2 linked regions of the Actinokineospora baliensis genome follow. The protein of the gene in region 1 interacts with the protein of each later gene in a pairwise test. Links are inferred from orthologs where the notes say so. Each region holds a gene or a part of one and is shown in the gene's direction. Other genes may lie near its edges.

The links.
Region 2: the proteins of ligA (region 1) and leuS interact in binary tests that used the Escherichia coli proteins (3 or more experiments, as listed by UniProt). The link is inferred for Actinokineospora baliensis from one-to-one orthologs.

What each region holds. Positions count from the first base shown.
Region 1 is NZ_JAFBCK010000001.1:3,113,790-3,124,394, forward strand. Bases 2,839-5,759 are described here. They hold ligA (NAD-dependent DNA ligase LigA), read left to right. Parts: upstream 2,839-3,176; coding sequence 3,177-5,342; downstream 5,343-5,759. Other genes in these bases: JOD54_RS14930 (succinate dehydrogenase/fumarate reductase iron-sulfur subunit), read left to right, coding at 2,839-3,058. In the rest of the region: JOD54_RS14920 (succinate dehydrogenase cytochrome b subunit), read left to right, coding at 1-382; JOD54_RS14925 (fumarate reductase/succinate dehydrogenase flavoprotein subunit), read left to right, coding at 387-2,315; more of JOD54_RS14930, read left to right, coding at 2,312-2,838; JOD54_RS14940 (GNAT family N-acetyltransferase), read left to right, coding at 5,762-6,262; JOD54_RS14945 (3-keto-5-aminohexanoate cleavage protein), read left to right, coding at 6,334-7,020; JOD54_RS14950 (ACT domain-containing protein), read right to left, coding at 7,034-7,687; Asp-tRNA(Asn)/Glu-tRNA(Gln) amidotransferase subunit GatC, read left to right, coding at 7,898-8,197; Asp-tRNA(Asn)/Glu-tRNA(Gln) amidotransferase subunit GatA, read left to right, coding at 8,194-9,705; JOD54_RS14965 (hypothetical protein), read left to right, coding at 9,705-9,896; Asp-tRNA(Asn)/Glu-tRNA(Gln) amidotransferase subunit GatB, read left to right, coding at 9,893-10,605. UniProt on the Escherichia coli protein: DNA ligase that catalyzes the formation of phosphodiester linkages between 5'-phosphoryl and 3'-hydroxyl groups in double-stranded DNA using NAD as a coenzyme and as the energy source for the reaction.
Region 2 is NZ_JAFBCK010000001.1:1,350,064-1,361,069, reverse strand. What follows is about bases 3,008-6,329. They hold leuS (leucine--tRNA ligase), read left to right. Parts: upstream 3,008-3,327; coding sequence 3,328-6,129; downstream 6,130-6,329. Other genes in these bases: JOD54_RS06270 (TetR/AcrR family transcriptional regulator), read right to left, coding at 6,139-6,329; JOD54_RS06280 (esterase-like activity of phytase family protein), read left to right, coding at 3,008-3,139. Outside these bases: JOD54_RS06290 (hypothetical protein), read left to right, coding at 1-1,553; JOD54_RS06285 (SdpI family protein), read right to left, coding at 1,550-1,957; more of JOD54_RS06280, read left to right, coding at 2,024-3,007; more of JOD54_RS06270, read right to left, coding at 6,330-6,870; JOD54_RS06265 (MMPL family transporter), read left to right, coding at 7,017-9,131; JOD54_RS06260 (pyridoxal phosphate-dependent decarboxylase family protein), read right to left, coding at 9,724-10,944; JOD54_RS06255 (TetR/AcrR family transcriptional regulator), read left to right, coding at 10,996-11,006.

The sequences.
Region 1 (10,605 bases):
CCGTCCGGTCGGGTACGCGCGCAGGCCGAAGGTCCAGGGGAGCTACGCGGCCAGAACGATGCGCTGGGGCGGGGTGATCCTCGCCCTCTTCGTCGTCTACCACCTGCTGGACCTCACGGCCGGGGTCCTCAACCCGCACGGCGTCGAAGGGCAGATCCACGCCAACGTCGTCGCCGACTTCCAGCACTGGTACGTCGTGGCCGCCTACACGCTGGCGGTCGTCGCCCTTGGCTTCCACCTCCGGCACGGGATGTGGAGCGCGCTGCGCAGCCTGGGCAAGGCCCCCGGCACATCGAGCGCGGCGGCCTTGGTCGTCTCCGTTGGCATCACGGTCGGATTCCTCTCCGTGCCCTACGCCGTCCTCTTCGGAATCGTGAGGTAACCCAGTGCTCTACCGCGAGGGCGACCCGATCGCCGACACCCGTGCCCCGCAGGGCCCTCTTGAGACCCGGTGGGAGCGCCGCCGCTTCTCCTCCCGGCTGGTCAACCCCGCCAACCGGCGCAAGCTGACCGTCATCGTCGTGGGGACCGGCCTGGCGGGCGGCTCAGCAGCCGCGACCCTGGGCGAACTCGGCTACAACGTGCTGTCGTTCTGCTACCAGGACAGCCCGAGACGCGCCCACAGCATCGCCGCACAAGGCGGCATCAACGCCGCCAAGAACTACGCGGGCGACGGCGACAGCGTGCACCGCCTCTTCCACGACACCGTCAAGGGCGGCGACTTCCGCTCCCGCGAGTCCAACGTGCACCGGCTCGCGGAGGTCAGCACCAGCATCATCGACCAGTGCGTCGCTCAAGGCGTGCCCTTCGCACGCGAGTACGGGGGCTTGCTCGACACAAGGTCCTTCGGCGGCGCACAGGTGTCCAGGACCTTCTACGCGCGGGGGCAGACCGGACAACAACTCCTCTTGGGCGCCTATCAAGCGCTTGCGCGACAGATCCACGCGGGCACGGTCCGGTCACACCCGCGAACGGAGATGCTCGACCTGGTTGTGTCCCAAGGCCGGGCCCGCGGCGTCGTAGTGCGCGATCTCGTCACAGGTGAAGTCACCACGCACCTAGCCGACGCGGTGGTCTTGGCGACAGGCGGCTACGGCAACGTCTTTCACCTCTCGACCAACGCCAAGGGCTGCAACACCACCGCCATATGGCGCGCGCACAAGCGCGGTGCCCTCTTCGCGAACCCGTGCTACACCCAGATCCACCCCACCTGCATCCCGGTCAGCGGCGACCACCAGTCGAAGCTGACGCTGATGAGCGAGTCACTGCGCAACGACGGTCGGGTGTGGGTTCCTCTCCAGGCGGGCGACGATCGCACACCCGGCCAGATCCCCGAGGCCGAACGGGACTACTACCTGGAACGGATGTACCCGAGCTTCGGCAACCTGGTTCCCCGCGACATCGCTTCCCGCGCCGCGAAAGCCGTGTGCGACGCCGGTAGGGGAGTGGGGCCCGGGGGTCTGGGTGTTTATCTCGACTTCGCTGACGCCATCGCGCGGCTCGGTAGGGATGCCGTTGCCGCGCGGTACGGGAACCTGTTCGAGATGTACCAGCGCATCACCGACGAAGACCCCTACCAGGTTCCGATGCGCATCTACCCGGCCGTGCACTACACCATGGGCGGCCTCTGGGTGGACTACGACCTGCGCAGCACCATCCCGGGCCTCTTCGTCATCGGCGAAGCCAACTTCTCCGACCACGGCGCCAACCGGCTTGGGGCCAGTGCTCTTATGCAGGGGCTCGCGGACGGCTACTTCGTCCTCCCCGCGGTCATTGGCGACTACCTCGCTGACGGCCCGTTCGGACCCGTCGACGCCAACGCGGTCGACGAGGCCGAGGACGGTGTGCGCGAGATGATCGACACGCTCCTGTCGATCGACGGTGACCGCACAGCGGAGTCCTTCCACCGCGAGCTAGGCAGGCTCATGTGGGATCTATGCGGCATGGAACGCTCAGAGGAAGGGCTCCGGAAGGCCCTAGAACGCATCCCCTCGCTGCGCGACGAGTTCTGGCGACGGCTGAAGGTGACGGGCACCGGCAGCGAACTGAACCAGGCCCTGGAGAAGGCGGGGCGGGTAGCGGACTTCCTCGAACTGGCCGAACTGATGTGCGTCGACGCCCTCCACCGCACCGAGTCTTGCGGCGGCCACTTCCGCGTGGAGAGCCAAACCCCAGAAGGTGATGCGCGCCGCGACGACGAGAACTTCTCTTACGTCGCCGCGTGGGAGTTCACCGGCGTAGGCGAACCACCCGCCCTCCACCACGAAGAACTGACCTTCGAGGCCGTCAGCCCCACCGTGAGGAGCTACAAGTGAAGTACCGAGTGCGGGTGTGGCGTCAGGCGGGCCCGGCCGCGTCAGGCCGCCTCGTCGACTACGACATCGACGACGTCACCGCCGACATGTCGTTCCTTGAGATGCTGGACGTCCTCAACGAACGCCTCCAACTCGAAGGCGACGACCCCGTCGCCTTCGACCACGACTGCCGCGAAGGCATCTGCGGCGCCTGCGGGGTCATGATCGATGGTGTTGCCCACGGCCCCGGCAAGGCCACTACGACCTGCCAACTGCACATGCGCCAATTCGACCCGTCCCAGCCGATCGTCGTCGAACCGTGGCGGGCGGCGCCCTTCCCCGTGGTGCGCGACCTCGTCGTAGACCGCTCCGCACTCGACCGAGTCATCGAATCAGGCGGCTACATCTCCACCCGCGCAGGCGCGGCGCCCGACGCCCACGCCCTACCCGTGCCCAAACCCGACGCCGACACCGCCTTCGAAGCCGCCGCCTGCATCGGGTGCGGCGCGTGCGTGGCGGCGTGCCCCAACGGCTCCTCGATGCTGTTCACCGCCGCCAAAGCCACCCACCTCGGAGTCCTGCCCCAAGGCCAACCCGAGCGCTACACCCGCGCCCGCGACATGGTCGAAACCCAAGACGACCTCGGCTTCGGCGGCTGCACCCTCACCGGCGAATGCACCGCCGTCTGCCCCAAGGGCATCCCCCTGACCGCCATCACCCGCCTAAACCACGACGTGCTGTCCGCGGCCATGCGCTCCGCCTAGGCCATCCTCGACATCGCCGTCGGCCAGACACCATCAGCCTGCTTGAGCTGCGCGAACTCATCCACAGACTGGCGGGTTGACGACGCGGGTTGTCGGTCCCCCTCGTTAGTCTGAGCAGGTGACCAGTGCTGATCAGGACCTGCCGCACCTGTCGGCCGCCACCGCGGCCGAGGGTGTCGAGGACGTGCCCGCCGACGTCCGGGAGCGGCATGCGGTGCTCGCCGAGGAGTTGCTCGGCCACCAGTTCCGCTACTACGTGCTCGACTCGCCGACCGTCTCCGACGGCGAGTTCGACGTGCTGCTGCGCGAGCTGGCCGAGCTCGAGCGGGTGCACCCGGCGCTGGTCACCCCCGAGTCGCCCACCCAGCGCGTCGGCGGCACGTTCTCCACCGAGTTCGCCGCCGTCGACCACCTGGAGCGGATGCTCAGCCTGGACAACGCCTTCGACTTCGACGAGCTCGGGTCCTGGGTCGACCGGGTCACCAAGGAGGTCGGCGACGCCGCGCACTACCTGTGCGAGCTCAAGATCGACGGGCTGGCCATCAACCTGCTCTACGAGAACGGCAGGCTCACCCGCGCTCTCACCCGCGGCGACGGCCGCACCGGCGAGGACGTCACCCTCAACGTGCGCACCATGCGCGACGTGCCGGAGCGGCTGGTCGGCAGCGCCGAGTTCCCGGTCCCCGAGCTCGTCGAGATCCGCGGCGAGGTCTTCTTCCGCGTCGAGGACTTCACCGAGCTCAACGCCCGCCTGGTGGAGGCGGGCAAACCGCCGTTCGCGAACCCGCGCAACACAGCGGCGGGCTCGCTGCGCCAGAAGGACCCCAAGATCACCGCGAGTCGGCCGCTGCGGATGATCTGCCACGGCCTGGGCAAGCGGGTCGGGTTCGAGCCGACCGCCCAGTCCGAGGCGTACCGCGCCCTGGCGGCGTGGGGTCTGCCGGTGTCCGAGCACACGAAGCTGCTGCGCTCGGCCGACCAGCTCGCCGAGCACGTCCGGTACTGGGGCGAGCACCGCCACGACGCACTGCACGAGATCGACGGCATCGTCATCAAGGTCGACGAGGTGTCCCTGCAGCGCAGGCTGGGCAGCACCTCGCGGGCGCCGCGGTGGGCGATCGCCTACAAGTACGCGCCGGAGGAGGCCACCACCACGCTGCTCGACATCCGGGTGAACGTGGGCCGCACCGGCCGGGTCACCCCGTACGCGGTGATGGAGCCGGTCAAGGTCGCGGGTTCCACCGTCGAGATGGCCACCCTGCACAACGCGGGCGAGGTCAAGCGCAAGGGCGTGCTCATCGGCGACCGCGTCGTCATCCGCAAGGCGGGCGACGTCATCCCCGAGGTCCTGGGGCCGGTCGTCGACGCGAGACCCGACGACGCGCGCGAGTTCGTCATGCCCACCGACTGCCCGGCCTGCGGCACCACCCTGCGCTACGAGAAGGAGGGCGACGCCGACATCCGCTGCCCCAACGCGCGGTCCTGCCCCGCGCAGCTGCGGGAACGGCTCTTCCACCTCGCGGGCCGCGGTGCGTTCGACATCGAGGTCCTCGGCTACGAGGCCGCGGGCGCACTGCTGTCCTCCGGCGCGCTGGCCGACGAGGGCGATGTGTTCTCCCTCACCGAGGACGACCTGATCGAGGTCGACCTGTTCCGCACCAAGGCGGGCGAGCTCTCCGCCAACGGGCGCAAGTTGCTGGCCAACCTCGACAGCGCCAAAGACCGTCCACTGTGGAAGGTGGTGGTCGCGCTGTCGATCCGGCACGTCGGCCCGACCGCTGCGCGGGCGCTGGCCCGCGAGTTCGGCTCCCTGGCGGCGATCGAGGCCGCCGACGAGCAGCAGCTCGCCGACACCGAGGGCGTCGGCCCGACCATCGCGGCCGCGGTGCTCGAGTGGTTCGAGGTCGACTGGCACCGCGACGTGGTCGACAAGTGGCGCGCCGCCGGGGTCACCACGGTCGAGGAGCGCGACGAGGAGATCCCGCGCACGTTGGAGGGCCTCTCGATCGTGGTCACCGGGAGCCTGTCGACGCATTCGCGCGACGAGGCCAAGGAGTCCATCTTGGCCAGAGGCGGCAAGGCTTCCGGCTCGGTCTCGAAGAAGACCGCGTTCGTCGTGGTCGGTGACGCTCCCGGTACCAAGTACGACAAGGCCGTGCAGCTCAAGGTCCCGGTGCTCGACGAGGACGGTTTCGCGGTGCTGCTGGCCCGGGGCCCGGAAGCGGCCGCCGAGGTCGCCGCCGTCGGCGATCCGAACGCCCCCGCGGAGTCCACCGAGGACTGACCCAGCTCGTCCGGGAAAGGTTGTCCGGTCACCTTTCCCGGCGGTACGGGAGCGGGAACGCTCCCGTGCTGGGCCATCCGTGTGAGCGCTACCCGCCGGTTGCCGACCGGTGCGCCGCAACGCGTCGCGAATCCGCTGTACCGGGTGGTTGGCAGCACCGCGATCCCTTGGCAGGGTGGGGGTGGCACGTGGCGGCGGGTCGCGGGTGATCTGTGCGGTCGGGACCGGGCGAGGGGGCGCCGTGGGTGGTGTGCGCCGCGGGTGGCGGTGCGGGTGAGGCGGTCGTGGCGAGCGCCCGGTACAGGCAACCGGGAGCGCGCTGGGGCGTCGGAGGTCTCCGGTGGGTGTCGCCGCGTCCGACGGCGTGGTCCGGCACCGCCGACGACACGACGGACGTGGGAGGACGAGGCGTGGCTGAGGTGGCTGACCTGGTGGTGCGCCAGGCGCGGTCGGACGAGGTGCGGCGGGTCGGGGTGCTGACCGTCGAGGCCTACCGGGCGGTCGGGTACCCGGGTGAGGGGGGCGGGTCCGGCTACGCCACCCTGCTCGCCGACGCCGAGTCCCGGATGCGCTCGGCGGAGCTGCTGGTCGCCGCGGACCGGGAGGGGTGTCTGCTCGGTACGGTCACCGTCGCGCTGCCGGGCACCCCGTTCGCCGAGATCTCCCGCGCCGGGGAACTGGAACTGCGGATGCTCGCCGTCGCCGCCCCCGCGCGCGGCCGCGGTGTGGGGGAGTTGCTGGTCCGCACGGTGATCGCCCGGGCGCGGGAGCTGGGCATCGACCGGGTGGTGCTGTGCAGCCCGGCGGCGTTGGGCGCCGCGCACCGCCTCTACGAGCGGCTCGGCTTCACCCGGCTGCCCAGCCGGGACTGGTGTCCCGGTCCGGATGTCCGGCTGATCGCCTACACCCTCGACGTGTAGGCCGTCCACACCGAACGCGGGGGTCTGCCAGTGACAACACCCGGAGACCGAACCTCTGCTTCACTGGACCGGTGGACCTGCAAGCGTGCCTCAACGGCGAGCGCTCCGCCGCCGACGCCCCGGTGACCGCGGTGGCCCTCGCCGCCGCGGCCGCCGAGGTGGCCGCCCTCGGCGTCGCGTCGGTGCACGTGCACCCGCGCGACGCCACCGGCGCGACCACGCTGATCGGCCCCGAACTGGCCCCCACGGTCGCCGCCATCCGCGCCGCCGCCCCCGGCACCGCCGTCGGCGTCACCACCGGCGCCTGGGCCCAGCCGGACCCGGCACGGCGCGTGGCGGCCATCGCGGCGTGGGTCGGGCTGTCGACGGGACGCCCGGACTTCGCCTCGGTCAACGTCCACGAAGACGGCTGGCAGGAGGTCTGCGCGGCCCTCACCGCCGCGGGCATCGCGGTAGAACTAGGCGTCTTCGATGTCCCCGCCGCCGAGTTGCTGCGCGAACACGGCATCCCGGCGGGGGCGGTGCGGGTGCTGGCCGAGGTTCAGCCGCACGCCGAAGCAGCACCACTGCTCGACGCACTCGCCTGGTCGCCGCTCCCGATCTTGCTCCACGGCGAGGAGGACACGGCCTGGCCAGTCCTCACCGAAGCTCTCCGCCGCGGCCTGCCCACCCGCATGGGCCTGGAGGACACCCTCCACCTCCCCGACGGCACCCGAGCCACGACGAACGCAGACCTCATCCACGCCGTCTTGCGCTAAGAGCTAGCGGACTTCAGTCCGGTAGGACTACCGCGACGATGCCTGCCAGGTGGGCCAGGCGGGCCACTTCGGCCGCTCGGAACATCGGACCGCCGGGGCGGCCGACGAGGAGGACCCGGTCGGGTTTGCCCAAGGGGGTGGCCGCCAGTTCGGTGCCCAGTTCGCGCCAGGTCGCCGGGACCCAGGACTCCTCGCCGTCGAGGACGGTGGCTCTGGCCAGGGGGAGCCAGGGCAGGTCGATGGTTTGGATGTCGGGGGCCGCGGTGCTGGCCGCCAGCTTGTTCGCGCCCTCCGCGGTCGCGGCGACGATCAGGGCCCAGCCCGCTCGGATGATCTTCGGGACGCCCGCCGCGAAGATCGCCAGGCCGTCGGCGGGTTCGGCGGCCACGTCCTCGACCAGTTCCAGCTCGCGGTGGGTGTCGAGCACGCCCGCGTACGGGCGCACAGCGTCGACCTCCACGCCGGGGATCGACTCGGCCGCGGTGATCAGCACGTCCGGCAGCCTGCCGCTGGGCAGTTCCACCACCAGGTCGTCGATGGCGACCCCGCCCGCCCGCTCCACCACGTCGACGCTGAGGATGTCGGCCCCGATGGCCCCCAGCGCGGTCGCGACCGCGCCCAGGGTGCCTGGGCTGTCCGGGAGCTGGACCCGGATCAGGAACGACAAGGCGAACGCCTCCCGTGCTCTGGCGACCCCGCGCGGACGCGCGGATCTCCTCGACCGCTGATTGTCGCAGACCCGGGCCGCGCTGCGCGGGCTGCCACCGGCCACCGGTTTAGCACCGCGACGCGCCCGGAACAACCCGTTCGGGGTCGCGGGACCGCGCGAAATAGACTCGCGGGGTTCCTATCACAGACAACCCCGGGGGTTCGTCGAGTGCCCAGCATCTCCCGCGACGAGGTGGCCCACCTCGCTCGCCTGGCCAGGTTGGCCGTCACCGAAGCGGAGCTCGACCTGTTCGCAGGTCAGCTCGACCAGATCGTGGCGGCGGTCGCCCAGGTCGGCCAGGTCGCCGACCAGGACATCCCGCCGACGTCGCACTCGGTGCCGTTGACCAACGTCTTCCGCGCCGACGTCGTCCGCCCGGGGCTCACCCAGCAGCAGGCCATCGCCGCCGCGCCCGCGGCGGAGGACGGCCGGTTCCGCGTGCCGAGGATCCTCGGGGAGGAAGCATGACCGAGTTGACTCGCCTCACCGCGGCCGACATCGCGGCCAAGGTCGCCGCGAAGGAGGTCTCCGCGGTGGAGGTCACCCAGGCGCACCTGGACCGCATCGCCGCGGTCGACCACGCCGTGCACGCCTTCCTGCACGTCGACACCGAGCGCGCGCTGGCCGCCGCCAAGGCCGTCGACGACGACCTGGCCGCGGGCCGCCCGGCGGCCTCGCCGCTGGCCGGGGTGCCGCTGGCGCTCAAGGACGTCCTCACCATGCAGGGCGCGCCGACCACCTGCGGCTCCAAGGTCCTCGAGAACTGGCAGCCGCCCTACGACGCCACCGTGACGCAGCGGTTGCGCGCGGCCGGGGTGGTGATCCTCGGCAAGACCAACATGGACGAGTTCGCGATGGGGTCCTCCACCGAGAACTCCGCGTACGGCCCCACCCGCAACCCGTGGGACCTCGACCGGATCCCCGGCGGGTCCGGCGGCGGGTCCTCCGCCGCGCTCGCCGCCTTCCAGGCGCCGCTGGCGATCGGCACCGACACCGGCGGCTCCATCCGCCAGCCCGGCGCCGTCACCGGCACGGTCGGCGTGAAGCCCACCTACGGCACCGTGTCCCGCTTCGGCCTGGTCGCTTTCTCGTCCTCTTTGGACCAGGCTGGCCCGTGCGCGCGGACCGTGCTGGACGCGGCGCTGCTGCACGAGGTGATCGCGGGCCACGACCCGCTCGACTCGACCTCCATCGACGCCCCCGTCCCGCCCGTGGTGGCCGCGGTGCGCGAGGGCGCGACCGGTGACCTCACCGGCGTGCGGGTCGGTGTGGTCACCGAGTTCGCCGGTGACGGGTACGAGCCCGGCGTGGCCGCCGCGTTCACCGCCGCCGTCGAGCAGCTGCGCGAGCTGGGCGCCGAGATCATCGAGGTGTCCTGCCCCAGCTTCGACCTCGCGCTGCCCGCGTACTACCTGATCGCGCCGAGCGAGGCCTCGTCCAACCTGGCCCGCTTCGACGCGATGCGCTACGGCCTGCGGGTGGGCGACGACGGCACCCGCAGCGCCGAGGAGGTCATGTCGACCACCCGCGCCGCCGGGTTCGGCGCCGAGGTCAAGCGGCGCATCATGCTCGGCACCTACGCGCTCTCCGCCGGGTACTACGACGCCTACTACGGCTCCGCGCAGAAGGTCCGCACGCTGATCATGCGCGACTTCGACGCCGCGTTCGCCAAGGTGGACGTGCTGGTGTCGCCGACGACGCCGACCACCGCGTTCAAGATCGGCGAGCGCACCGCGGACCCGATGGCCATGTACCGGGCCGACCTGTGCACCATCCCGTCCAACCTGGCAGGCAACGCCGCGCTCAGCGTCCCGTGTGGACTCTCCGAGGGGCTGCCGGTCGGGTTGCAGATCATGTCGCCCGCGCTGCAGGACCACCGCGGCTACCGGGTGGCCGCGGCCTACGAGCTCGCCCGCGACGCCGCGCAGGGCGGCCCGCTGATCAACCGCGTTCCGGAGTTGGAGGTCGTGCACTGATGGCCGGGTCGAAGGTCAAGGGCGTGTTCGGGATCGTCAGCGCGGTCACCTCCGCCACCAGCGCCGCCCGCGGGTTCGCCGCGGCCCGCGCGGACAAGGACGGCCTGGTGCTGGCCAACGCCATCGCCAGCGTCGTCGTCGCCATCACCGGCGTGCTCATCGCCGTGCGTGCCTACCGGAGGGCCAAGTGACCACCGCTGAGCTGATGGACTACGCCGAGGTCGTCACCCGGTTCGACCCGGTGCTCGGCCTCGAGGTCCACGTGGAGCTCTCCACCGCGACCAAGATGTTCTGCGGCTGCGCCAACGAGTTCGGCGGCGAGCCCAACACCAACGTGTGCCCGACCTGCCTGGGGCTGCCCGGGTCGCTGCCGGTGGTCAACGCCGTCGCGATCGAGTCCGCGATCCGCATCGGGCTCGCGCTCAACTGCGACATCGCCGAGTGGTGCCGGTTTGCGCGCAAGAACTACTTCTACCCCGACATGCCGAAGAACTTCCAGACCTCGCAGTACGACGAGCCGATCGCCTTCAACGGCTGGCTCGACGTCACCCTCGACGACGGCGAGGTCGTGCGCGTGCAGATCGAGCGCGCGCACATGGAGGAGGACACCGGCAAGTCCCTGCACGTGGGTGGTGCCACCGGCCGCATCCACGGCGCGGAGCACTCGCTGCTGGACTACAACCGGGCTGGCGTGCCGCTGATCGAGATCGTCACCAAGACGATCGAGGGCACCGGCGAGCGGGCCCCCGAGGTCGCCCGCGCCTACGTCTCGACCCTGCGCGACCTGCTCAAGGCGCTCGACGTGTCCGACGTCCGGATGGACCAGGGTTCCCTGCGCTGCGACGCCAACGTCTCCCTGATGGAGCGCGGCGCCACCGAGTTCGGCACCCGCACCGAGAC
Region 2 (11,006 bases), 1.8 Mb from region 1 along the record:
ACGACGCCAGCGTCACCAACAGCAGTGGGCCCGCAGTGGATCTCGAAGCCTCGCACGTAGGCGGCCACGTGTTCCTCAGGAAAGCCACGATGATGGGTTCAGGTGAGGCTGCGGCCGTGCGAATGATGGCAGCCACGCTCGGCGGTGGGCTCGAACTCAACAACTCCACCGTCACGAACAGCAGCGGGCCCGCACTGCACTTGGAGCGCATGCACTGCAGCGGCGACGTGTTCCTCAGAGAAGCCAGGGTGACAGGTTCGGGCGGGCTGGGGGCCGTGCGGATGATGGCGGCGACGATCGGCATTTCGCTCGTGCTTGACCGCCTCACGGCCACCAACCATGGTGGGCCCGCACTGCATTTCGATAGCTTGCGTGTTGGCAACAACTTGTTCCTCAGGCAGGCCGCGGTAACCGGCTCGGGTGAGTTGGGGGCCGCACGGATGCTCGACGCCCAAGTCGGCGGTGCGCTCAACCTGGTGGGCGCGACCATCCGCAACGAAAGCGGCCCGGCACTGTCGGCAGACCGGATTCGGACCGGGAACAACCTGTACTTCACCGATGTCACCGCCGTCGGCCACGGCGTCCTCGGGGCGATTCGCCTGCATGACGCCCACATCACCGGTGAGTTCAACTCCTCCGGCTTGCAGGTCACCAATGACGACGGCACGGCTGTGAACGGCGACCGCCTTCACGTGGGAGGCCACCTCTCGCTGCGTGGGGCCAACCTCACCGGGAGGGGCGAGCGGGCCGCGCTGTGGTTGCTCGGCGCGACCATCGGTGGGCAGGTGGACATGCACGGTCTGCGGATCGAGAACGGGCGCGGACCGCTCGTGTTGTTCCTTGAGGCGCAGGTCAAGGGCACGTTGGGGCTGCCGCTCGCTGTGGTGTGCCCGAGCGAGGAGGACGGTCGCCGGTCGTGTCCGAACGCGGGCAGGCAGTTGGACGTTCGGGAGTTCGTCTTCGCCACGTTGGGATTGATGTCCTGGCGGCAGTGGTTGCACGTGTTGGTTCACCACACCGGGAGCTACTCGCCCCAGCCGTACCAGCAGCTCGCCGCTGTCGAACGGCTCGCGGGGCATGACAGCAACGCGCGCCAAGTGCTCATCGCGCAGCAGGAGGACTTGAGGCGACGCGCGCCGGAGGCGCTTGGTGGGCGGTTCGCGCGGTGGCGGCACTGGTTGTGGGGGTGGCTGGGGAACTACGGGTACCGCGCCCACCGGCTCGTGACCGTCTTGGTCGCTGTTCTCGCGTTGGCCGGTGCCGCTGGGTATGTGGCGGGGCAGGTCAGTACGCGGCCGGGGCACTTGGCGGCCGAGCGGGTCCTGCCCGCCAATGCTGGGGTGCCGTGTTCGACCGCGGAGTTGATCGGTCTTGGCATCGACCGCGGGTTGCCGCTCGGTGCCACGGGGCTGCGGGCGCGCTGCGACCTGGCCACCGATACGCGCTGGGGGCAGCTGTTCACCTACGTGCTGTGGGTGCTCCAGGCGCTGGTGTGGGGACTGGCCACGCTCGCCGTCGCTGCCTATACAGGGCTGGTGCGCAAGCCGACCTAAGAGCGGGTCAGCACGTCACATGTGCCGCACTGGCAGCCCGCGCAGCCTGCGGGCACCGCGGGCTTGGGCTCCGGGACGGCCTCTGCGGCCCGGTTGCCCAGGACGCCCGCGGCGAGGGTGATCACGGCGAGGCCGATCACCGCGATGACCGAGACCGTCAGTACCGCGGCCGTGCTCTCCAGGGCGAACCCGGCCGCGGCGCCGAGGACGCCGACCAGGCCCGCGACCAGGGTGGGCAGGCCCGCGACCTTGTTGGCGGTGCGGAACGCCTCGGGGCTGCGCAGGCTCGCGGGGGTGCGGACACCGCCGAAGCGGTTGCGCGGGAGGCGCTCGGTGAGGCCGAGGAAACCCAGGACGAGGAGCGGGAGGCCGGCCACCAGGGGCGCGAGCGGCACGAGGTTCACGTCCAGATGGTAAGAGGTCGTCGGATCGCCACTCGGCGGACACCCTGGTGCGGTGTGCTACCCGTCATGTCTCGCGCCTCAGCTGCTCTCTGTGCCGCCGCCGTCGCGGCCGCTGTGCTCGCCGTGCCCGCGGCGGCCCACCCGCAGAAGGTCCGCCTGATCGGTGAGCGGACCGTCCCCAACGCGCTGGTCTTCCAGGGCACCACGGTCGGCGGCCTGTCCGGCATCGACCGCGACCCGCGCACCGGCGGGTACGTCCTGATCAGCGACGACCGCTCGGACCGGCAGCCCGCCCGGTTCTACACCGCCCGCATCGACGTCACCGCGACCGGCATCGGCCCGGTCGAGTTCACCGGCACCAGCCCGCTGCTGCGCCCCGACGGCAAGACCTACCCGCCGCTGTCGACCGGGGACGGCACCACCGTGGACCCCGAGGACATCCGGGTCGACCCGTGGACCGGCGACTACACCTGGAGCCAGGAGGGCGAGCGCCGCCCGAACCTGCTCATCGACCCCTCGATCCGCACCGCCAAGCGCGACGGCCGCTTCGCCCGCGAGCTGCCGCTGCCCGCGAACCTCAAGATGACCGCCGACCGGGGGCCGCGGCAGAACCTGGTCCTGGAGGGCCTGACCTACGCCGCCGCGGGTGCCCTGGTCGTCTCCACCGTCGAGGGCCCGCTGCTGCAGGACGGCCCGGACGCCACGACCGAGCGCGGCGCGTTGACCCGGATCGTGGTGCAGACCCGGGCGGGCCACCAGCTCGCGCAGTACGCCTACCCGGAGGAGCCGGTGTTCGCCAAGCCGAACCCGTCGACCGGGTTCGCCTCCACCGGGGTCACCTCGATCCTGGCGGTCGACCCGCTGGACCCGACCCGGTTCCTGGTCGTGGAGCGCTCGTTCGTGACCGGTGTCGGCAACAAGGTCCGCGTCTTCGAGGTCGACACGACCGGCGCGACCAACGTGGCCAACCGCGACCTGGCCGACCCGAGCGGGGTGCGGCCGGTGCGCAAGCGGCTGCTGGTCGACCTGGCCGACCTCGGCCTGTCCACTGTGGACAACATCGAGGGCATCACGTGGGGTCCCCGGCTGCGCACCGGCGAGCGGTCGTTGCTGCTGGTCAGCGACGACAACTTCAGCGCGACCCAGGTCACCCAGGTGGTGGCGCTCGCGGTCCGGCTCTAGCGCGTCGGCGAAACGACGTGGACCGGGTGGGGTAAACTCGCACCATGAGCACAGCCCGCCTGCTCCTTAGTCAGCCGCGCTGACCACCTCGGTGGTGAGCGCGGCAACCCTCCATGCCCATCGGGCCTGGGGGGTTTTCGCTTTCTTGGACAGGACCGGGACTAGAGCGCGAGAGGGACGTTTCCACCATGAGTGACGAGCAGCCGGGCCACCGGTACACCGCGGCGCTGGCCGGTCGCATCGAGCGGCGCTGGCAGGACCACTGGGAGCAGCACGGCACCTACCACGCGCCGAACCCGGTCGGGCCGCTGGCGGGCCCGGTGCCCGAGGACAAGCTGTTCGTGCAGGACATGTTCCCGTACCCCTCCGGCGCCGGGCTGCACGTCGGTCACCCGTTGGGGTTCATCGGCACCGACGTGTTCGCCCGCTACCACCGGATGAACGGCCGCAACGTCCTGCACACCATGGGCTTCGACGCCTTCGGCCTGCCCGCCGAGCAGCACGCGGTGTCCACCGGGCAGCACCCGCGCAAGACCACCGACGAGAACATCAGCACCTACCTGCGCCAGATCCGCCGCCTGGGCCTGGGCCACGACGAGCGCCGCCGGATCTCCACCATCGACCCGGAGTACTACCGCTGGACGCAGTGGATCTTCCTGCGCATCTTCAACTCCTGGTACGACGCCGACGCGGGCAAGGCGCGGCCGATCGACGAGCTGGTGGCCCAGTTCGACTCCGGTGAGCGGCCGACCCCGGACGGGCGGCCGTGGGCGGAGCTGTCGCACGCCGAGCGCCAAGGCGTGCTGAACGAGCACCGGCTGGTGTACCTGTCCGACGCGCCGGTGAACTGGGTGCCCGGCCTGGGCACGGTGATCTCCAACGAGGAGGTCACCGCGGACGGGCGCAGCGAGCGCGGCAACTTCCCGGTGTTCCGCCGGAACCTGCGCCAGTGGATGATGCGGATCACCGCCTACGCCGACCGGCTGATCGACGACCTGGACCGGCTGGACTGGCCGGACAAGGTCAAGGCCATGCAGCGCAACTGGATCGGCCGCTCGCACGGCGCCCGGGTCCGGTTCGCGGTCGGCGAGCGCGGCATCGAGGTGTTCACCACCCGGCCGGACACGCTGTTCGGCGCCACCTACATGGTGCTGGCCCCGGAGCACCCGCTGGTCGACGAGATCGCCGCGGCCGAGTGGCCGTCCGATGTGGACAGCCGGTGGACCGCGGGGGCGGCGACCCCCGGTGCGGCGATCGCGGCGTACCGGCACGCGGCGTCGATGAAGTCGGACCTGGACCGCCAGGAGAACAAGGAGAAGACCGGCGTCTTCACCGGCGCGTACGCGACCAACCCGGTCAACGGCGCCCAGGTGCCGGTGTTCATCGCCGACTACGTGCTGATGGGCTACGGCACCGGCGCGATCATGGCCGTCCCCGGCCAGGACCAGCGCGACTGGGACTTCGCGACCGCGTTCGGCCTGCCGGTGATCCGCACCGTCGAGCCGACCGAGGGCTTCGAGGGTGAGGCGTTCACCGGCGAGGGTCCGGCGATCAACTCCGGGTTCCTGGACGGGCTGGGCATCGCCGAGGCGAAGGCGCGGATCATCGGCTGGCTGGAGGAGCAGGGCCACGGCCACGGCACCATCCAGTACAAGCTGCGCGACTGGCTGTTCTCCCGCCAGCGGTACTGGGGCGAGCCGTTCCCGGTGGTCTACGACGCGGACGGCACTGCCATCGCGCTGCCGGAGAGCATGCTGCCGATCGAGCTGCCCGAGGTCGACGACTACTCGCCCAGGACGTTCGACCCCGAGGACGCCGACACCGTCCCGTCGCCGCCGCTGTCGCGCGCGGGCGACTGGGTCGAGGTCGAGTTGGACCTGGGCGACGGCCCCAAGACCTACCGCCGCGACACCAACACCATGCCCAACTGGGCCGGGTCGTGCTGGTACCAGCTGCGCTACGTCGACCCGACCGACGGCGCCCGGTTCGTCGAGCCGGAGAACGAGCGCTACTGGCTGGGCCCGCGCTCCCCCGGCGACCCCGGCGGCGTCGACCTGTACATCGGCGGCGTCGAGCACGCCGTGCTGCACCTGCTGTACGCGCGGTTCTGGCAGAAGGTGCTGTTCGACCTGGGCGAGGTCTCCGGCGAGGAGCCCTATAGGCGGCTGTTCAACCAGGGGTACATCCAGGCGTTCGCCTACACCGACGAGCGCGGCGTGTACGTCGACGCCTCGGCGGTTGTCGAGAAGGACGGCAAGTTCTTCTACGACGGCAAGGAAGTCCGCCAGGAGTACGGGAAGATGGGTAAGAGCCTGCGCAACGTCGTCACGCCGGACGAGATGTGCGAGACCTACGGCGCCGACACCTTCCGCCTGTACGAGATGTCGATGGGCCCTATGGACGTCTCGCGGCCATGGGCGACCAAGGACGTCGTTGGCGCGCAGCGGTTCCTGCAGCGCGTATGGCGCAACCTGGTCGACGAGGAGACCGGTGAGCTGCGGGTCAGCGAGGACGAGCCGGACGAGACCACGCTGCGCGCGCTGCACAAGGCGATCGCCGGGGTGCACGAGGACTACGCGAACCTGCGCTACAACACCGCGGGCGCCAAGCTGATCGAGCTGAACAACTACGTCACCAAGACCTTCCCCGACGGTGCGCCGCGGGCGGTCGCGGTGCCGCTGGTGCAGATGCTGGCGCCGCTGTGCCCGCACATCGCCGAGGAGCTGTGGGCGAAGCTGGGCGGGGTCGAGTCGCTGGCGCACGGGCCGTTCCCCATCGCCGTCGACCGCTACCTGGTCGAGGACACCGTGGAGTACCCGGTCCAGGTCAACGGCAAGGTCCGCGGCCGGGTGACGGTGGCGGCGGGTGCGTCGCAGGACGAGGTGAAGGCGGCCGCGCTGGCCGACGAGAAGGTGGCCGCGGCCGTTGGTGGTGCCAAGCCGAAGAAGTTCATCGTGGTGCCGGGGCGGCTGGTGAACATCGTCGTCTAGAGCGGCCGTCTAGAGCCCGACGTCGGAGATGAGGTCGGCCAGCATGGACTCGAACAGCGGTGTCGGGTCCGTGACCGGGAACGGGAACTGGCCGAACACCTCCAACGCCACCTGGCCGTAGAGGCGCACCCAGAACTGCAGCATGACGTAGGCGGTGTCCACGCCGAGCTGGTCGGGGCTGAGGTTGACGCCGGACTCGGCGATGGTGCTCAGCAGTTCGTCGCGGAAGGTGGTCAGGTCGGGCACGAGGGCGTCGGGGACGTCGACGCCGGGTCGGGTGATGGGCAGTCCGTTGGCCAGCACCCGGCCCGCGACGGTGAGGAAGATCCGCCCGAACGAGTCCTTCGCGGTCCCCGGCGTGGTGACCGGGCAGTACGCGCCCGTGGCCGCCGGGGAGGCGAACACCAGGGCGAACTCCTGCGGGTGCGCCAACGCCCAGCCGCGGAAGCCCCGGCAGATGGCCAGCACCTGACCGACGTTGTCGGTCTCGGCGATCTCCACCAGGTCGTTGCCCAGTTCGACGGTCAGGTCGTCGCACACGTCGGTGCGCAGGTGCTCGAGCAGGTCCTCGCGCGAGTCGTAGTAGCGGTAGAGCGCGGGGGCGGTGATGCCCAGCTCCCTGGCGATGGCGCGCAACGTGACCGCCGCCGGTCCGTCGTTGACCAGCAGCGACCGTGCGTGCTGGCGGATCTCCCGGTCGGTGGCCGCCCGGTCCCGGTCGCGGCGTGTGGCCTGCGTCATCTGACTACCCCGTGCTCTTGTGAACGCCGTTAACTCCACCGTAGTGTGACCCCAACGAGTGAACGGTGTTTACCGGCCTCCCGATGGCCGCGTGTGCACTGCGGCGTCCCGGGAGGAATCGCTCAATGTTCGCATCATGGGGATCAGTGCTCCACCGTAGGCGCTGGCTGGTACTGGTGGCCACCTTGGTCGTCACCCTCGGTGGCGGCCTGTGGGGTCTCGGTGTCTTCGACAAGCTGACCCAGGGCGGTTACGAGGACCCGGCGAGCGAATCGTCGCAGGTCAACCGGATCATCGAAGACGAACTCGGGCAGAAGCCCGCCGACGTCGTGGTGCTCTACGGCGCCCCGAACGTGGATGACCCGGCGGTCGCCGCACGGGTCACCTCGGCGCTCGACGCGTTACCGAGCTCGGCCGTCGCGGCGCGGGTCGACTACTGGTCGACCAAGCAGCCCGCGCTGGCCAGCCCGGACAAGAAGCTGGCGATGGCGACCATCACCCTGGCCGGGGACACCTTCGACGCCAGGCAGGACGCGTTCGCGGTGATCAAGGACGCGCTGCCGGTGCCCGGGGTCGTCACCCAGGTGGGCGGGAAGGTGCCGACCGAGCAGGCGATGACCGAGCGGTCCAACGCCGACCTGGCGGTGGCCGAGGCGATCTCGCTGCCGGTCACGCTGATCCTGCTGGTGCTGATCTTCGGCAGCCTGGTCGCGGCGGCGCTGCCGGTGCTGGTGGGTGGTCTGGCGATCTTCGGATCCCTGGGTGTGCTGCGGTTGCTGAGCCTGGGACTCGAGGTCAACACGTTCGCGGTGAACGTGGCCACCCTGCTCGGCCTCGGCATGGCAATCGACTACGGCCTGTTCACCGTGGGCCGGTTCCGCGAGGAACTCGCCGCCGGGCTGTCACCCGCTGACGCTGTGCGGCGCACAGTGGCGACCGCCGGTCGTACCGTGGCGTTCTCGGCGACGCTGCTGGTGATCGCGCTCGCCGGGCTCCTGGTGTTCCCCATGGACTTCCTCAAGTCCATGGCCTACGGCGGCATGTCCGCCGTCGCCATCGCCGCGATCGTGTCGCTCACCCTCCTGCCCGCGCTGCTGGCCATCCTCGGTCACCGCGTCGACAAGCTGTCGCTGCCCTGGCGCCGCAGGGTCAGCCCGGAACCGCGCTTCCTCGGCAAGGTCGCCGACGCCGTCATGCGCCGCCCCCTGCTGTTCGTCGTCCCGATCGTCGCGGTGCTGGTGCTGCTCGCCCTCCCCTTCGGCAGCGCCCGCTTCGGCGGCGCCGACGAACGCCAACTCCCGCCGGGTGACCCGCACCGAGCGACCGCCGAGGCGATCGCGAACAACTTCCCCGCGGCGGGCAACGACACCGTCAAGATCGTCCTGCGCTTCCCCGGCACCCCCGACCAGGCCGAGATCGGCTCGTTCGTCGCGGCGGCCAAGCAGGTCCCCGGGGTCGCCGACGCGGTGCCCAGCGGCGCGAACGAGAACGTGGTGCTGCTGACCGCGCCGCTGAAGAACGAGTCGTCCTCGCCGGAAGCCCGCGCCGCGATCGACGGCCTACGCGCACTGCCGTCGTCCGCGCAGGTGATGGTCGGCGGGTTCCCGGCGCTGGTCGCGGACTCGGTCACCGGCATCGTCGACCGGGTGCCGTGGATGGTCGGGATCCTGGTGCTGGCCACCCTGGTGCTGATGTTCCTGGCGTTCGGGTCGGTGCTGCTGCCGGTCAAGGCCGTGGTGATGAGCGCCCTCAGCCTCTCCGCCACCTTCGGCGTGCTGGTGTTCGTGTTCCAGGAGGGCCACGGCGCCGGGCTGCTCGACGTGACCCCGCAACCGGCCCAGGCCGGGATGATGGTCCTCATCGGCGCGGTGGTCTTCGGCCTCTCCACCGACTACGAGACCTTCCTGCTGTCCCGGATGGTCGAGGCCCGCCACTCCGGTCTGTCCACTCAGGACGCGATCAAGACCGGCCTGCTCCGCACCGGCCGCATGATCACCGCGGCCGCCCTGCTCCTCGGCGTGGTCACCGGCGCCTTCGGCATGTCCTCCCTGCAGAGCATGCGCTTCATCGGCCTCGGCATGATCGTCGCCCTGATCCTCGACGCCACCATCGTCCGCATGCTCCTGGTCCCCGCCACCCTCCGCCTCCTCGGCAACGCCGCCTGGTGGGCCCCCGCCCCCCTGCGCCGCCTCCAAGAACGCGCGGGCCTCTCCGAAGTCGAAACCCCCGAAGACAACCGAGAACTCGAACGCGTCGGCTAACTGAGGTGGACCCACCGGCGGGCTGCGCCGCCGGTGGGTAGCGCCGGCTACGGACGAGCGACGTTCACGAGCGCCAGGACGGTTGGCAGGTCAACCCTGAGTATCACTGCCGCACCGACCAGAGTGGCCACAACCACGACGAACCTGGCGGTGTTGCCCCAGCTCAGGATGATTTCTTCACCCAGACTGGTCACCCCTGGCGCAGTCGTCTGCCTTTCGTCGCTCGGTGGTGGCGAGGGGTTGTCAGGCGGACCTACGGTCATGGTGTCGCTCCTTGCGCTTGGCTGACGAAGGGCGGCGGCAGCCCGTCAGTGCGTACCGCCGCCCTGTGGGAGTCAGACCTGGAGTGGCTTGGTGGATGCCCACTGTGAATGGGTGACCACCGACGGAGCTGGGCGGTCCTTCCGCATCGGAGGGGCCGCCCGGCACTGTTTCCAGGCCTAGACAAAGGCTATGGGGAAGTGCGCACCAGCCACGTGGCCAAGCGCCCACACAGCTCAGAACCACGGTCAACGGTGGCAACAGTTCGCCCGGGCCGATCAGGTTCACCGATCGAGCGTTCGGGATAGCAAGGTGAAGTGCACACCTCGGGCTAGCTGTACCTGGCTTGGACTCCCCTGGACTCGCCCGCGTTGTCGACGGCTTCGCGTAGGTCGTGCAGGAACTGGTCGACCACGCGGTCGTGTTCGGGGGAGACCATCAGGTGCAGGGCGTCCGGGTGGTTCTGGCGGTCGAGGTGCCAGCCCTGGTCGTCGAGCCGGTCGCCTATAGACATGATGTTGGGGGCGGTGAAGGCGATCACGGAGGCGACGGGGTCGCCCAGGAGGGTCAGGCCCAGGGAGGTGATCCCGGTGCGGATCTTCTCGGCTGTGGCGAGGATTCGGCCTACCAACCGGGTGTAGCCGGAGGTGCCTAGGTAGCGCATTACGGACCAGGCGGTTGCTATGGGGGCTGCGGGGCGGGCACCTGCTAGGGCTAGCGAGCCATAGAGGCCGCCGGGCCAGTCTTGGTAGAGGAAGGCTTGGTATTGGAGGACGTGGTCGCCGTTGCGGTGTAGGAGGACTGAGGCGCCTTTGGTGGCGTAGCCGTACTTGTGCAGGTCTGCGGAGATCGTGGTGACGCCGGGGATGCGGAAGTCGAAGGGTGGGGCGTCGTCCATGAAGGGCAGGAGGAAGCCGCCTACGCAGGCGTCGGTGTGGAAGGGGATGCCTCGGGCTGCGGCTATAGCGGCCAATTCGGGGATGGGGTCGACCACGCCGTGGGGGTAGTTGGGGGCTGAGCCCGCTACTAGGGCGGTGCGGTCGTCGATGAGGTCAGCGGCCGCGGTGACGTCGGCGCGGAGGTCGGCGGCGAGGGGGATCTGGACGAGTTCCAGGCCGAAGTACTTGGCGCCCTTGGCGAACGCCGGATGCGCGGAGCGGGGAACGACCAGGGTCGGCGCGGTGACACCGCGTTCGGCGCGGGCCCGGTCGCGGGCGACCCGGATCGCTTGCATGATCGACTCGGTGCCGCCGGAGGTCATCGAGCCCGACGCGCCTGCCGGGGCGTTGAGCAGCCCGGCGGTCATGGCCACGACCTCGCGCTCCATGTCGGCCAGCGACGGGAAGCGGAACGGGTTGAGCGCGTTCTCGTGCAGGTACAGGCCGTTGGCCTCCTGGATCACCGCGTCGACGTCCGCGCCTGCCGGGTAGATCAGGCTCCACGTGCGGCCACCGCGCCAGTCGGCGTCGGCGGTCTTGCGGGCGCGCAGGTCGGCGAACAGCTCCTCGCGGGGCACGCCGTGGTCGGGCAGCGAGACGTCAGGCAGGTCCATCCGCCCATCTTCGCCGACCCCCGATTTACTCGGCCGTGTTACTCTTTACTCATGCAGGTAAC